DNA from 3 places in the Brevibacillus sp. FSL K6-2834 genome. Region 2 is predicted to be linked to each of the others. Evidence: predicted binding sites of a transcription regulator. Region 2 holds the regulator's gene; each other region holds the start of a gene.

Region 1 (5,494 bases), 2.1 Mb from region 2:
ACCGCTTTATCTTTCTTCCATGGAAGCTGTATCGTTCTTTCGCCCAGCTTTACACATCCTCTGTCCTCACCTTCTGTCCTCACCTGCCGCCTCTACCCGGAAGCCTTTTCTGCTCTTTGCTGCGTCACATCGCTAAACATCCCGGCATAGTATTTCACCTCACCGACGTCATTGCGGATCGCGCTGATCGTGAGCCATTCCAAAAACAGACCGTTGTCTTTTCGCTTGTTCCATATCTCCCCGGCCCAATATCCCTGCTCCTCAATCGCTTTCCACATCCTGTCGTAAAACGCCCGATCTTGTTTGCCGGACTTGAGTATGCTGGGGTTCTTGCCGATGACCTCCTCTTTTTTGTAACCGGTCACTTGTTCAAATGCAGGATTCACAAACGTAATCGTCCCTTTTTTATCCGTAACGACGATCGCCTCGACCGTGTTTTCCACGATGCTGAGGGCGAGCGTAAGCCGATCCTGGTAGTACATCCACATCACCATGATGAAGCAGCAGAGCGCCACCTGGGAAAGCGCCATGAAGCCGATCGCGTAATGTCCGGTCAGATTGAACAACAGGGTCAGCATCAGCGGCGGGAAAAAACCGCCCAAACCGCCCATGGCGGAGACAATTCCGTTTACAATTCCCGCTTGCTTGGAAAAATACATCGGCACCAGTTTAAAGACGGCTCCGTTTCCGATACCCGCGCAGGCCGCAATCACCAGACAGCCTACTGTATACAAATGGATCGACAGCGAGAAGGACAGCAGTATGCCCGCAGCGGTCATTCCGGCAAAGACGACCAGCAGCACCTTGAACGAATCCCAGCGGTCACCGAGCCACCCGCCTATCGGGCGGGCCAGCGTAGCGAGGACGATAAATCCTGCTGTGCGCAGCCCCGCATCCACTTTGTCCAGTTCAAAATGGGCGACCAAAAAGTTAGGCAAATAGACGGTAAAGGCCACAAACGAGCCGAACGTAACGAAGTAGAAGAGACTTAAAAACCAGAGTCTTTCGTTTTTGTAGACGCTTTTGATCTGCTCCTTCAAGGAAACGGTTACCCGCGGTTCCGCTTTATCGCCGAGCAAGAGATTCAGCGCCGCAAATCCGGCTAGCAGCACCATGTACAGTTGAACCGTTGCCGACCATCCCCAATAGCTTGCGATGACAGGCGCCCCGAAAGAGCTGATCGCTGTCCCGATATTGCCCATTCCGTATATCCCGTTGACGGAGCCCAGCTTTTCCTTTGGATAATACTTGGGAAGCGACGTCACCCCGACTGAAAAGACCGCTCCCGAGATGCCCAGAAACAGTCCTCCGATCATCAGGTCGGCTGCACTCGTAGCCTCGCTGATGTAATACACGGGGACCAACAGGATCAAAAAACTGATGGCAAACAGCAGCCTCGCCCCGTAACGGTTCGCCAGATAGCCGACCGGTATCCGCAAAAGGGAACCGAGCAAAACCGGAATGGCCGTAATCCAGGCGATTTGCCCCTGTTCGAGCGACAAGCTTTCTTTCATAAATGGCATCAATGATGATAGGATCACCCAGACCATAAACCCGACGACCAGACTGGCGGTCTGCAGCGGCAATTGTATTTTCTTTACCATGAGCACTCATCCTCCTTGAGGAAGTTACACCCTCATGGTAATTGAATTTGGAGCAGGAGATTGTGATAAATCTCACAGGTGCCCTCTCTTCGTTTATGAAGACAACAAAAAGGGGTGGCATAGGCCACCCCGTATATCAATGTGGGAGGGAAGTAGTTTGAAAGCACTCAGACGCGACTTGAACGTTATGTCGTACTAGATGTACAGCTTAGTTGCCGGAACCCGTTGAAGCAGCTGGGTCGGTTGTACCACCTTCAGTTTTGCTTGCATCAGCATCTCCGGACTGAGAATCAGCCGAACCTGTCGATGCATCGGAAGAACCTTTCGACGCATCCGTTGAATCGGTTGTGGAATCCGATCCAGTCGACGCATCAGAAGACCCCGGTGTGGAATCCGAAGCTCCCGTCGACGCGTCAGGAGTCGATTGATCTTGGGAAACAGAACTATCTGTAGACTGATCAGTTTCGGTTGTGGAGGAAGACCCAGGGGTCGTTGCGCTTCCGTCTTGTTGTGTCGCTGGTTCCGGGTTGCTGGTCGGGCTGGAGCAAGCCACCAAGCTGCCGGACAGAAGAAGTGCGACTGCCGCTAAGGATATCCATCGTTTGTTCATGATTGAACTCCCCTTTCCTGTCTTTACTTTGTGACTTCTTTCGGCCACATGTATATCGTAGCTGGGAAAGATGATCATCCTGTGAGGAGAGTGGGAAAAAACCATGAACAAAATATGAAAAAACGATGACCTTCTCAAACTGTCAGACTGTCAGGAAACCGACCGTTCGCAGTTCAGTGCCGGCAGCCGGACGATAAACACGCTTCCCTTCCCCGGCTCGCTCTCCAGTGTTACCTGTCCGTCGTGCAGCTCAACCAATTCTTTGACGATCGCAAGTCCAAGCCCTGTCCCCTTGTTCTTTTTGGAACGGCCGCGGTCAACCTTGAAAAAGCGCTCCCAGATCCGCTCCTGATCGTCCGGCGAGATGCCGATCCCCGTATCGCTGACGGAGATTTCCACCCACTGTCCATTGCTTCGGGCCGAGAGGCGAATCGTCCCCTCATCGGTGAACTTGATCGCATTTTTCACGAGGTTTTTCAAAATTTGTGCGACCCTGTCTTTATCGGCGTACACCTTGGGAAGGCCCTTCGGCTGCTCTACGATGATCTCAATGCCCTTTTCCTCGGCTTCCGGGCTGAAGGAAAACGCCACCTTGTTCATCAGCGTTTCCACATCAACAGGGAATTTCGCCAGCGTTACTTCATTGTTCTCCAGTTTCATCAAGTCCATCAGATCATCGACCAGCCGACTGATGTGCAAGGTCTCCGAATACATGACCGCGTAGTATTTCTGACGGGATTCCTCTTCCTCGACCAGCCCGTCCTGCAGCGCCTCCAAAAAGCCTTGCATCGCCGTCAGCGGCGTCCGCAATTCATGCGAGACATTCGCAAGAAAATCGTTCCGAACTTGCTCCAGGTGCTGCCGCTCCTGTTCTACACGCTCCAATTTGCCGGCGAGCGTATTGATCGTCTGGGCCAGGTCGCCAATCTCGTCGGCAGTGTCTACCTGTACACGTTCGGAGTAGTTCCCCCGTCCGATCTCCGCTGTCGTCCGTTCGATATTTCTGAGCGGCCTGGAAATGGACCAGGACAAATACGAAACCATCGCCGTAGACAAGAGCACGCCAAACAAGGTCGCCCAGAGAATCGTTTCCCTCATCTGGGCAAAGGTCCGCTCCACTCCCTCAATCGGCGCATGCAGAATGATCCCCCCGTACACCTTTTCCCCTTTGCCCCAAGGGATAGATACGGATAGCATCGGATCTTCCAAGCCTTCCATCTTTAACTCCGTAACCGCATTCTTTCCTTTTAATACGGAATCGGCAATGGAGTGGGCAACCGCTTTTCCCGTAAATACCTCATCCTTCATAGAAGTCGCCACAATCTTGCCTTTTTGGTCAAACAGCCAGATGCGCATGTTAAAGGACTCATCGAGCGAGGCCAATTTTCCAAGCAGTGCCGGGTTGATTACATTGCTGTCTTGGATGGCGGCATTCACTCGCTTCGCCTGACGAAGCATCTCTTCTTTTTGGGCACCGTAAATGTACTCCTTTGCGAGAAAGGAGATCAGGATGCCGGAAAAGCCCAAGCCGATGAGGACCGTAGCCAAAAAGCTGAACAGCAGACGGCGGAAGATGCTTTTTGACATCCCCATCATGCTTCATCCACTCCGAATTTGTAGCCGATCCCCCACACGGTGTGTATGCATTCATAAGGAAGCACCTGGAGCCTTTGCCTGATTTTTTTGACGTGCACATCAATCGTACGGGCATCTCCGAAATAGTCAAAACCCCATATCTGTTCCAATAATTGCTCACGTGAAAACACGGTGCCCGGTGACTTCGCCATGTGCACCAGCAGGTCAAACTCCTTTGGACGAAAACTGATTTTCTCGTCTGCAGCCAGCACTTCCCGTTTTTCAATATCAATCATGAGCCGATCAAAGGTAAGTACCTTCGCCGTATCCTCTTCCTGCTTTTCTCTCGGCTGCGTCCGTCTCAAGATCGCCCGGATCCGGGCCACAAGCTCCCGGGGACTGAACGGTTTGGTTACATAATCATCGGCGCCCAGCTCGAGGCCAAGCACCCGGTCGAATTCTTCATCTTTGGCCGTCAGCATGATAATCGGAGTATCCCATTTCTTGCGGATTTCTCTGCACGCTTCAAAGCCATCCATATGGGGCATCATCACATCGAGAACGATGAGATCGGGAATCTCCTTTTCCACAAGCTCCAAGGCTTGCTTCCCGTCGTTTGCCACGACTAAATCAATTTGTTGTTTGGAAAAGAACAGACGGATAATTTCGCACACATTTGGATCGTCGTCCGCGACTAACACTTTCGTATTTATCATGGTCAACAACCTCCCTTCTGTGGACAGTGCCTGCCATCCGTAAGCAGAAAAGCATAAATTTTTATCATGGTAACATATAATAGCTTGCTTGTGGACCTGCATAAGTCATGCCGCCATAGTATGATTCTCCAGTACAGGATGGGGCTGGATTTTCTGGTACAATCCGATGCATTCCATTGCTTTCCGATACATTCCTTTGATTTCCGAGGCTTTTTTAAATACCGGCATCGGGTGATCCTTGCAAAAACAAAAGCGCTTTTTCTGATAGGCAGGCAAAAGTCCTTCATAGCTTTTATCCATCGAAAAAGGATGTGCCGATTCCGCAGCACATCCCGTACACCTTATTATTTCATGATGGTCAACAATTTGCAAACCCCATACTCAGCCTTCTCCCTGTCCCCCTCGGGAATTCGCTTCAACAGATCGAGCGCGGCGTAAGGCACTTTTAACGCATGCGGATCTTCGTATGTCTTCTCCCAATATTCCGGTGCAAGAACAGATGAAAACTCCGGTTCATGCACTTGGTCCCTTCGTACCTCCTCAGGCATTTGGCGATTGAGGTACATTTGTATGCGGTGGTTAATCATGCCTGCATCGACCAAGTCCTTATAACCGAAGCGTTCCAGGTCGGTAAGTGCTTGCGCAAACGTAATGCTGTGCTCGGTTTCTCCGGCGAAATGGTACATGACGCCATCGATCTTTCTTCCTGCTGATACTGTATGAAGCTCTTCAAATGCACGTTGCGCCATATCGACAGTGTCTCGATAGGGGGGAACAAATGGCCGGACATCCGGTTCGGTTACTTCAAAGTAGTTATCGATGCCCCAATATCGGTTCTGTCTGTCCTGCGTAGTCAATTCCAATACATGGACCAGGCCGTCCACGATCTCGGCTGTAATGAGTTCCGGCCGTTGCCGTAACGCTTTGAGAGCGAGTACCCCCAGCGCCAATCCGTGTCCGGAGGTTCTCAGTCTTTCTGTATTTGTCTG
Region 2 (5,494 bases):
GCTGCCTCTGGTGACCATCCAACGCCTGCAGATGCTGGTCTCTTCTTTTCGTTCCGATATTTCGGAGCTCTTGCGGTTCTTTGAGATGAAAAAATGGGGATCGATGGACCAGTTGGATACGCTCGGGCGGGACGCTGACGGGATGTCAGACCCGGACGATTCCGAAAAATGGGATGTGTACAGGCAGCTTGCTCTGCGCAAAAAGCCGGAACGCCTCAAAGCTTCTCTGAAAAGGGAAGAAAGCCCAGGCTTGCCGGCCACTTCTTCGTTTGAGGACATGATCGAACAGATGATTGGGGAAGAAGCCGCATTTTCCCGCAACCTTGCGGGGTACCAGCGGAGGGAGGCCCAAGAATCGATGATGCGGGCCATTTTTGACTCGATGGAGAAGGGATCTCACCTGCTAGTGGAAGCGGGGACCGGCACCGGCAAATCTCTCGCGTATTTGCTGCCGGCCATCCTCTGGTCGAAGCAGCGGCGCGAGCCTGTCGTCATCAGTACGAATACGATTCAGCTCCAGGAGCAGCTGTTTCACAAAGAAATCCCCGCGCTGCAGCAGTCGCTCCCGTTCTCCTTCCGGGCTTCCACGCTCAAGGGGAGAGGGAACTACCTCTGTCTGCGAAAATTTGAACAGAGTCTGGAAGAGTCCATGGAAGGCAGCAGCCAGGAGCTCCGGCTGGTGAAAGGCCAAATGGTGACCTGGCTGACCCAGACCGAGACCGGGGATGTCGAAGAATTAAGCATGCCGTCAACCGGCCAGTTGTACTGGCAGCAGGTGAAAAGCGATACGGATTCATGTCTTCACCGGAATTGTCCATGGTTTAGCCGCTGCTATTACTTTCAGGCGCGGGAAAGAGCCGCCGAAGCAGATGTTCTCATCGTCAATCACGCATTGCTCGTCAGCGATCTGCAGGCTGAGAAAAGAATCCTGCCTGCTCATGACATCACGATCATTGACGAGGCCCATCATTTGGAGAGTGTGGCAACCCACCATCTGGGCAAGCAATTTTCGACGGCCCAGCTCTTGTTTTTGCTGGAGCGAGCCAATCCGGAGGAGGGCAGCTATCTCCACCGTTTTGCCGAGCAGCTCTTGGCTTGGCCAGGAAATGAGAAGGCAGCGGCTGTCAATTCGGTGCGGGCAAGCATGAATGAGCATTTTCTCCGGCTCAAGGAAAAGGCCCAGCAACTGACGCAGTTGTTGTATCAGTGGGCGGCAGACCGAGGAGAAGAGACCTCCGATACCGGAAGAGATACGGTCCGTTACCAGACGCTGTCTTTTTCCGGCAAGCACGAGCGAATCCGAAAAACGGCCCGGCGGGTAATCGAATCGATGTCGATCTACGCGTCTGACCTGGAATCGCTTTTGTCTTCCATGCCATCCGGCGAAAAGCCGTCTTTTGAACTGCAAAGTCTTCATACCGATGCTGCAGGCTTGCTGAAGGAGTGGCAAGAAGGGATGGAAATGGTTCACTTCTTTCTCCTGGAGCCGGATGATGAGTATGTGTGCTGGATGGAAATCGAGTCTCGCACCCCGAAAAAGCAAGTGTACTTTCATGCTGCGCCGCTGCAAGTGGCAACACGCTTGGCGGAACCGCTTTTTGACGAGCGCAGAAGCGTGATTCTCACCTCGGCGACGCTGACAGTCAAAGACAGCTTTTCATATATTCTGGAAAGGATGGGGCTCGACCGGCTGCCAGAGGAGCGCGTCCGAACACTCCAGCTGCCGTCTCCGTTCTGTTATGAAAAGCAAGGGCTCCTGCTGATTCCATCCGATCTGCCTACATTGGGCAAAGAGAGCGAGCAGCAGTACCTCGAGGCCGTGATTCAGGGATGCGTGGATGCCATCAGGGCAGCAGGCGGCCGGACAATGATCCTGTTCACCTCCTATTCGATGCTGCGTGTGGTGTACCAAGGCTTGATGGAACAACTGGACAACGAGCCTTATACACTGCTCGGACACGGAATCGACAGCAACAACCGGACAAAGCTGGTGCGCATGTTCCAGAGAGAAACAAACAGCGTTCTCCTGGGGACGAGCAGCTTCTGGGAAGGGGTAGATATCCAGGGCGAGGCATTGAGCTGTCTGGTGATTGTACGCCTTCCGTTTACTCCGCCGAACCACCCGATTTATCAGGCGAGGGCAGAGCAGGTAAAAGAGCAGGGCAAAAACGCGTTTATGTCGATCGCTTTGCCTCAGGCTGTCATCCAATTCAAACAAGGGGTCGGAAGACTGATCCGCCACCAGGACGATCGCGGTGTAGTTGTCGTGCTTGATACACGCATCGTGGAATCCCGCTACGGACGCTCGTTTCTCAAATCGCTCCCACCTTTCGATACGAGAACAGGCCCCTGGACAACCCTGCGCGAAGACATCGCTCCGTTTCTTCGGGGCATGCAATCCCTGTCTGATTCATAAAATGAATCAATAGTCTCACAGGGATATAGGTGATAAAATAAATGCTGTGGAAAGCGGGAAGAGCTTGGCTGTTGGTGTTGGCTGTCACAATGCTTTTGATACCCGGCTGCTCGATCGACAACCACTTGCAAAAGGCGGTAAAAGTAGAAGATCCGTTCGCAAGTGAAGACGAGAGTGAATTCATCGGGCTTGTCATCCACTATCTGGAGCTGCCGCACGGGGAAGCAACCTTGATTCGATTGCCGAATGGAAAAAACATGCTCGTTGATACCGGAAGCGCTGAGGATTGGCCCCGCTTGTTTGCGGCGCTGACCGAACGGAAAATTACCCGGTTGGATTACGTGGTCTTGACAAATGATTTGCCGGGGCACGCAGGGGGCTTCGCTTTTCTTGTGGAGCGGGTGCTTGTAGAGAACATCATTTTGCCCCGTCCGATTGAGTCTTCGATTCGCAACGCGGCCCCGCTCAAAGCAGCAAAAAAGGCAGTGACTGTTACTGACGGAGAAGCAATCAGACTGGACGAAGACGTGATGCTCCAGGTCCTGCACCCGAGTGAACCGCTGTTCCTGTCTCCGCAAGACAACTCCCTTGTCTTTCAATTGCGGCATGACAAGTTGTCTTTTCTCTTCGCCAGTGCGATGAATGAAAAGGCCGAGGAGAGGCTGCTTGAGAAACACGCAGATCAATTGAAAGCAGCGGTTTTGAAGGTTGCTGCTCAAGGCAGCAATCAGGCTTCCTCGCAGCCATTTTTGAGCAAGGTGGATCCGCAAGTGGCGGTCATTTTAACCGGAAAGCCGAGAGAAAAGCTAAAGGATGGCCAGGAAGAAGTGCTGGAGCGGCTCGGCGAATCCTGGGCTGAGACCTACATTACCAGTCAGAACGGAACCATCACGATCCTCTCCAATGGAAAGGATTATCGCGTTTTGAAAAGAAAAAAGTAAGGAGGATCGACCGTACGTGGCCAAAAGTGAAAAGATTTCGGAAGCGGTTGTGCGCCGGTTGCCGATTTATCTGCGCTACCTAAGCTATCTGCAGCAAGTGGGCGTGACGACGGTGTCCTCCCAGCAGATGGGCAAAAATCTCGACGTCAACCCTGCGCAAATCAGAAAAGATCTCTCTTCCTTTGGGGATTTCGGCAAAAAGGGCATCGGCTATGACGTGAACTATTTGGTAGAAAAAATCCGTCAGATCTTAAAATTGAGCGAGGAAATTCGCGTGGCGCTGATCGGGGCCGGGCATCTGGGACACGCCATTAGCAATTACAATGCGCAGGTAGAGGATTACATGCGGATTGCGGCTATCTTTGACAATGACCCGGCCAAATGCGGAAAAGTGCTCGCGGGAATCACCATTCAGCCACTGGAAGAGCTGATTCAGACCGTGAAAGAGCAGAAAATTCGTCTTGCCATCCTAACAGTGCCAGCAGCGGCGGCCCAGTCGGTCGCCAACCTGCTGTTTGAGGCCGGGATTGAAGGGATTTTGAATTTTGCTCCCACCACGATTCGCACCGAACGCGATGTCAGGATCCACTATGCCGATGTGACATCCAGTTTGCAGAGCCTTGCTTATTACTTGACGTAAGAATGGAGTGTAACGATGAAAAAGACCATATTGACCCATGCAACGGTAATTACCGCAAATGACCAAAATGAAGTGATTCAGGACGGAGCTGTCGGATTTGAAGGAGCGGGTATTACGTACGTCGGTCCGACCCCCGATGATCTCTCCGGCTATGACGAAGTGATTGATCTGAAAGGGGATTATGTGCTGCCAGGCTTCATCAATACACACGGGCACGCAGGAATGTCGCTGCTCCGCGGTTATGCGGATGACTTGCCGCTCCAGCAGTGGCTCGAAGACAAAATGTGGCCGCTGGAGGCACAATTCACGTCCGAGCATGTGAAATGGGGCACATACATATCCCTTATCGAAATGATTCGGACCGGTACGACGACATTCGTCGATATGTATGATCATATGGATGAAGTGGCAAAAGCCGTGCAAGCGTCCGGGATGAGAGCGCGTCTCTGCCGCGGAATGATCGGCCTTTGCTCCGAGGAAGAGCGTCAGGCAAAGCTGCGGGATGCCGTTTCTTTCGCCCGTGAATGGCATAACCAGGCGGATGGACGCGTGACCGTCATGATGGCTCCACATGCTCCGTACACTTGCCCGCCGGAATTTATCACACAAATTGTGGAAAAAGCGGAGGAGCTGTCTCTGCCGATCCATATCCACATGTCGGAGACGGAGTGGGAAGTTGGTCAGAATGTAAAGGATTATGGGGTTCGCCCGGTTGCTCACCTGGAAAAGCTGGGTGTCTTCAATCGTCCAACTTTGCTCGCCCACGCCGTTCACCTCACGGATGAAGAGATCGACGTCTTGGCAAACTATCACGTGAAGGTATCGCATAATATCGTCAGCAACCTGAAGCTGGCAAGTGGAGTGGCGCCAGTACCGAAAATGCTGGCAAAAGGGATTCACGTTTCCCTCGGAACAGACAGCAGCGCGAGCAACAACAACCTCAACCTGTTTGAGGAGCTGAAGCTGGCTGCCATTTTGCACAAGGGCGTAAACAACGACCCCGTCGCAGTTCCAGCCGAGGAAGCGCTGCGCATGGCAACCCGTTATGGCGCAGAGGGCGTATTCCAGCCGGATACACTCGGAACGATCGAGACTGGGAAACAAGCGGATTTGATTGTGCTTGACAGTCATCAGGCGCATTTCCATCCGGCTCATGATCCCGTGTCCCATGTCGTGTACGCAGCAAATGGCCGCGATGTTAAGGATACGATTGTGGCCGGTTCTTTCCTGATGCGCAACAGAGAGCTTCTCACCGTCGACGAGGAGCGCGTTATTTTTGAAGCCAACCGGATGTTTCAGCAATTGAAGCGATAAGGGAAAAGGCTCCTGTCATGGGGGACAGGAGAAAGGTTGTAGGTGTAGGTAGAGGGATTTTGATTGGTCACCATGCCGACTTATTTTCGCCATACTTCCGCAAGCGAGGTATGGCGAAATTCCAGTGGGGATGAGTGAGACGATGCTCTTAGAGGTGAAGACAATGCTGCCCAGGAGACGCGA
Region 3 (5,494 bases), 2.0 Mb from region 2:
ACGATGAAGATGAGGGGTATGTGCTGGAGACGACGGAGGACGGCATTTCCTATGTGCATGTTCTGGAAAAGAACGGCGGAGACTGGGCGGTCGCCAGGGTGGAAAAGCTGGAGTGGAAGAAAAAGAAGCGCGGAGAATAGCGATAGTCGGTGAGCCTGTTTGCGTATGCGGATGGGCTCTTTTATTTTGGGGGGAAGGTGACTGACTATTGGAGACATGAATTTGAAAGGCCTGCTGGGTCGGGCTTTGGGGGGCAGGAGAAGAAAAGAATACTAGAGCTGCTCCGCTCCTGAACAAAATCGTCTTTTCATAAATAACAATCCCTCCCCTGCAAGGGCACGGCTGCAAGCCACGCACTGCACGGGAGGGATTGTTCATGTCGGGACGATATTGATGCTCGCCCTTAGATTTTTATCAGTCAGCCAGTTGAATCATTTCGTTCAGGATTTGGTCCATGTCCATATCGGACGCCATTCCGTAAGCGCGGCGCATTTTTCCGTCCTGATCGAGGAGGAAGATGCGGGCGGTGTGGACGTAGGAGCCGTCCGGCTGTTTCAGGGTCGCCATCCCGAAGTCTTTTGTCACCTTGTCGATGTCGGCCTGCTCTCCTCTGAGGAATTGCCAGCCGCTGAAATCGACGTTGAATTGCTCGGCGTATTTTTTCAGCACGTCCGCCGTATCGCGCTCGGGGTCAAACGTAATGGTGACGAATTCCACCTTGTTCCCGAAGCTTCTCTTTTCCTTCAGCTGCTCCTGCAGCTTGGACATATTGAACGTGGTCGCAGGGCAAATATCCGGGCAGTGGGTAAACATGAATTCCACCAGCCGTACCTTGCCGTTGTGCTCCGACAGCGTGTACTTCGTGCCGTCGATGTTGTCCAGCGAAAAGTCATTCACTTGCTTCAATACAGGCAGCTGGTTCTTTTGCCAGTATTGGTAGCCAAACACGGCGGCGATCAGCAGGATCAGCACTGCAGCTACCAGCGTAAACCAGTGCCGCTGCAAAAAGGTCGCCTGCTCCCGTTTTCCTTCACTCACGACAATCCTCTCCCTATCAATTGTTGCTTACCTGTTCTCTATTGCTCTGTCTCTCCCGGCCAAGCCAGCATTCCGCCTACCATATTGGCCGCGTCAAACCCGAGATTGGTCAAGTACTCGGTCGCCATGTGGCTGCGTGCTCCGCTCCGGCAGACGAGCACAACGGGCACGTCCTTGTCCAGCTCGTCTACGCGGTGCGGCAAAAAGCCGAGCGGAATCAGCCTGGCCTCCTTGATATGGCCGGCATTCCATTCTTCTACTTCACGCACATCTACGACTTGCAGCTCTTCTTTCGCCGCCAGCTTCTCCATCAGCTCCTGCGGGGTCATTTCCTTTACGCCTTGATCGCTCATCTGCAAACAGCCTCCTGTATGCTCAGGTTTTCACCTTGCTTTCACTGTCTCCCATCATACCATATGCGGACGCTATTTTTGAATCGGACGACCCTGCACGTACTTGGCGTCAAAAAGGAACAGCTTGAGCAGCAGCAAAAGCGACGGAATCAGCAGGAAAAGACCGGCGATCAGTCCGATCACCAGAGCCTTGCCCATCGCGGGGCTGTTGATGCTGTCCGTGATCGTAATGTACGGGTAGAGCAGGTACGGCAAATGGGCCATTCCATAGCCAAAGAACGCGAAGGCAAACTGCAGCATCACGAGAATGAACGCCCAGCCGTAGCTGCGCTTTTGCAACTGCAGGGCAAGCGCACCGCAAAAGCAGGCAAAGGACAAAAGGAACAGCCAGCTGATGTCCATCATCTTGTCAAAATGCTCCGGGTTGTGCCGGTGAATGGAAAGGAACACCAGGAAGCTGGCGAAGATCGTCGGCAGGCTCCAGGCAATCGCAAAGGAACGAAGCAGCTTGACCGCGGCTGTGTCTTTTGCCCGGTCCGCATAAAAGGTCAGGAAGCTCGCGCTGATGTACAGCACGCTCACCAGCGCAAGGGCTACGACCGACCACGAATACGAGCTGGTCAAAAGCTTGCCCATATTCAGGACGATTTCTCCGCCAGCCATCTGCTCGATATAGCCCCCTTCGGAAATTGTCAGGACCGTGGACAGGGAAGCCGGGATAAACAGCCCGGTCACGCCGTAGACGAACAAGTAGGCCGTGCTGTTGCGCGCTCCGTAATGGGCAAAGGCGTAGAACGACCCCCGGAGCGACTGCAGGACGAGAAAGATGCTGCCCGGTACAAGCAAGGCTGTTCCGTAGTAATACGCCGTATCCGGGAAAAACCCGATGAGCCCGACCATGAAGAAAATCAAAAAGACGTTCGTGACTTCCCACACAGGCGACAAATACCGTTCAATGATCGCGTTGACGATATGATCCCGCCGCGTGACTTTGCAGAAAAACGAGAAGAACCCCGCTCCGAAGTCAATCGACGCAATAATGATATAGCCGTACAAAAAGATCCACAGCACCGTAATGGCCAATGTTTCCAGAGCCATGTCGCATACCCTCCCTTCCCGCTACTTCAGCTCGGCTTCAATCGGCTTGTTCTTGAACATCCGCTTCAACACAAGCGAGCAAACGATGGCCAAAAATGCGTACAGAAGACTGAACATCACCAGCATCTCACCGACGTTGTCCGCCGTCGTAGCCGCGTGCTGCGTTTTCATGTAGCCGACGAGAATCCACGGCTGCCGCCCGATCTCCGAAAAAATCCAGCCCAGCTCGATGGCGAGAATTGAAAGCGGCGCTCCCCAGAAAATCGCATGCAACAGCGGCCTCGGGACGTTCCCCTTTTTCCAGCGGCGAACAGCAAAATAGAGAAGCGGCACAACCAGCATGTACATCCCGATCGCCACCATGCCGTCAAAGAAGTAGTGGATAACCAGAGGCGGCCAAAGCTCGCGAGGAATTAGATCCAGCCCCATCACTTCGCCGTTTGGCGAACCGGTCGCGAGAATGCTGAGCGCATAGGGCAGCTTCACGGCTCCCTTCACTTCAAGCGTCTCCCGGTCCAGAACGCCGCCAAAGATCAGCTCGGCCTGCGGCTTCGTCTCAAAGTGCCATTCTGCTGCTGCCAGCTTGGCCGGCTGGTATTTGGCCAGGTACTTTCCGGCAAAATCGCCGTACAGGGCCGTCCCGAAGGAAAAAAGCAGCGCCAGGGCCACCGTGAAGTGAAGCGCTTTGCGGTAGTACTCGTGACGGTTGCCTTTGAGCAGCTTCCATGCAGCGATGGCGGCAAGGATAAAAGCAGAAGTTGCATACGAGGACAGAATCATGTGCCCCGCCTTTGTCGGCGTAGCCGGGTTGAACATGGCCGTGAGCGGCTGCACGTCGACGATAGCGCCATTTGCGAGCGTAAAGCCCTGCGGCGCATTCATAAACGCGTTCACCGTCATGATGAAGAAGGCAGAGGCCGTCGAGCCAATCACGACCGGGATCGAGAACAACCAGTGGATATACGGATTTTTAAAGCGGTCCCAGGTATACAAATAGATCCCCAGGAAAATCGCTTCAAAGAAAAAGGCAAACGTCTCCAAAAACAGCGGCAGCGCAATCGCCTCGCCGGCCACCTTCATGAAGCTTGGCCAAAGCAGGCTGAGCTGAAGCCCGATACAGGTGCCTGTCACGACACCGACCGCAACGGTCACGGTAAAGCCCTTTACCCAGCGGCGGGCCATCAGCGTGTACATTGGATCTTTGCGCCGGATGCCCAGCCATTCGGCAATCGAAATGATTACGGGAATGCCTACGCCCATAGCGGCAAAAATGATGTGAAACCCAAGCGTCAACGAGGTCAAGATACGAGCCAGCATCGTGTTGTCCAGTTCCATACGTTGTCTCCCCTCCCGAAAACAACATTTTCACAGTGGTTATATGTGAATGTGATCACAATCCTCTTTATCATATGGCTTGTGCATGCATTATGCTGTGAACAACGAAGGACGAATTGGTTACGGAAAAACGGCGAATTGGTTACGAAAATAAGGCGATGCTCGGTCATCGGCCAAAGCGCCTCTGCTGTGGTATGATTTGAAGCAACGAAACGGAAAAGGAGTGGTTGGGATGTCCGCATTTTGCACGTGCTCTTTTACTCGTATTCAAGAGGGATGGGGATCATAACTTCTTGTCTTCATTCAGAAAATTGTTTCCCTGTCCCCTCTTCATCTGAATGAACAGAAAGCAGGACAAACAGGGGGAATTTGATCATGAGCATGGAGATTTTCTTTGACATTCACAGCAATCTGCCCCGGGAAGGCCCCGGAAACAATGATTCGACCCGAAAAGCTTTTTCGTATGTCAAAAACATTCCGGGCGATGCTCGCATTCTCGATGTTGGCTGCGGTCCGGGCATGCAGACCATGGAGCTGGCAAAGCTTTCGGACGGCCCGATAACGGCAGTCGATACGCATCAGCCGTTTCTGGACGAACTGGCCCGGCGAGCTGCGGAAGCAGGGGTTTCCCATCGGATAACGCCTGTAAATGCCTCGATGTTTGCGTTGCCCTTTGAGCCTCTTTCCTTTGACGTGATCTGGTCGGAGGGAGCGATCTACATCATGGGCTTTGGCGAAGGGCTGCGGGCATGGCGTCCTCTGCTGAAATCAGGAGGATACCTGGCTGCAACAGAGCTTTGCTGGCTTCGGGATGAACGTCCTGACGAAGTGGAGCGGTTTTGGGCTGAGGCTTACCCGAGCATGAAAACGGTTGAACAAAACCTGCGGATAATCGCTGAGGCAGGCTACACCTTGCAGGAGCATTTTGTTCTGCCGGATTCGGCCTGGTGGGATGACTACTATGAACCGATGCGTGAGCGGATCAGTCATCTGCAGGATCGGTACAAGAACGACCGGGACGCGCTCGCGACGCTGAAAGAAGCCAGCCGGGAAGTTGAGCTGTACCGAAAGTATTCCAGCTATTACGGCTACGTGTTTTACGTGATGCAAAAGAGCGATTCAATCGACTGAGATGATCGCTGTTTGTAACAGACAAAGGGAAAGCCTCTAGCTCTCCTCTTTTTTCTCAGGCAACTTGTCCCAGATGACGATGTTTAGCGTGGCGATCGGTTCCAAAAAAAGCGCCCAAATTGCCAAGCGCTTGGCAATTTCTACGCCACAAAAAACGAAGAAAAACGGAGCTAGAGCGAGATCGCACTTTTTTGACAAAAACCCATTTTGTTCACGCCTGGCGGACAATTCTTATCGATCGCCAGGGCGTTAATTGCCGAAAACGGCAAAAAACGGCCGAAAATGGAGATTCGAACACAAGGTGACATAATACCGATATTTATTCAGCACCCTAGCGTAACTGACACAAATTTATGTAAGAAGATCCAGCATAGCGAAGCTTTTGAAAAAACCCCTTTGTCAATAGAGATTGAACTGTGACCCGTAAGATGGACACTTTAAAAAAGTGACCCTCTTGCGGGTCACAGTTCAAAAAGGGGGGATTAGTCATTTCTTCATGGTTTTCAGTTCTTTACACAAACGCTGCTGACTCATCAATA

The links. The regulator Rex, encoded in region 2, represses fermentation and respiration genes when NADH is low (regulators of the CRP and FNR family bind a similar motif). The targets are predictions, from matches to a motif close to TTGTGAAATATTTCACAA.
Region 1: a site for Rex is predicted at 1,665-1,682, ahead of NST96_RS02570 (nitrate/nitrite transporter). Genes of this name have one in related genera too.
Region 3: a site for Rex is predicted at 3,868-3,885, ahead of NST96_RS03100 (cytochrome ubiquinol oxidase subunit I). Genes of this name have one in related genera too.

The regions. Positions count from the first base shown of each region.
Region 1 is NZ_CP151945.1:472,522-478,015, reverse strand. It holds gene NST96_RS02570 (nitrate/nitrite transporter) at 93-1,604, opposite strand; gene NST96_RS02565 (hypothetical protein) at 1,800-1,976, opposite strand; gene NST96_RS02560 (ATP-binding protein) at 2,365-3,810, opposite strand; gene NST96_RS02555 (response regulator transcription factor) at 3,807-4,505, opposite strand; gene NST96_RS02550 (hypothetical protein) at 4,850-5,494, opposite strand, start outside.
Region 2 is NZ_CP151945.1:2,550,672-2,556,165, forward strand. It holds gene dinG (ATP-dependent DNA helicase DinG) at 1-2,416, shown strand, start outside; gene NST96_RS12690 (MBL fold metallo-hydrolase) at 2,458-3,357, shown strand; gene NST96_RS12695 (redox-sensing transcriptional repressor Rex) at 3,374-3,997, shown strand; gene NST96_RS12700 (amidohydrolase) at 4,013-5,311, shown strand.
Region 3 is NZ_CP151945.1:587,422-592,915, reverse strand. It holds gene NST96_RS03120 (hypothetical protein) at 1-140, shown strand, start outside; gene NST96_RS03115 (SCO family protein) at 415-1,038, opposite strand; gene NST96_RS03110 (rhodanese-like domain-containing protein) at 1,077-1,391, opposite strand; gene NST96_RS03105 (cytochrome d ubiquinol oxidase subunit II) at 1,464-2,489, opposite strand; gene NST96_RS03100 (cytochrome ubiquinol oxidase subunit I) at 2,511-3,824, opposite strand; gene NST96_RS03095 (class I SAM-dependent methyltransferase) at 4,200-4,955, shown strand.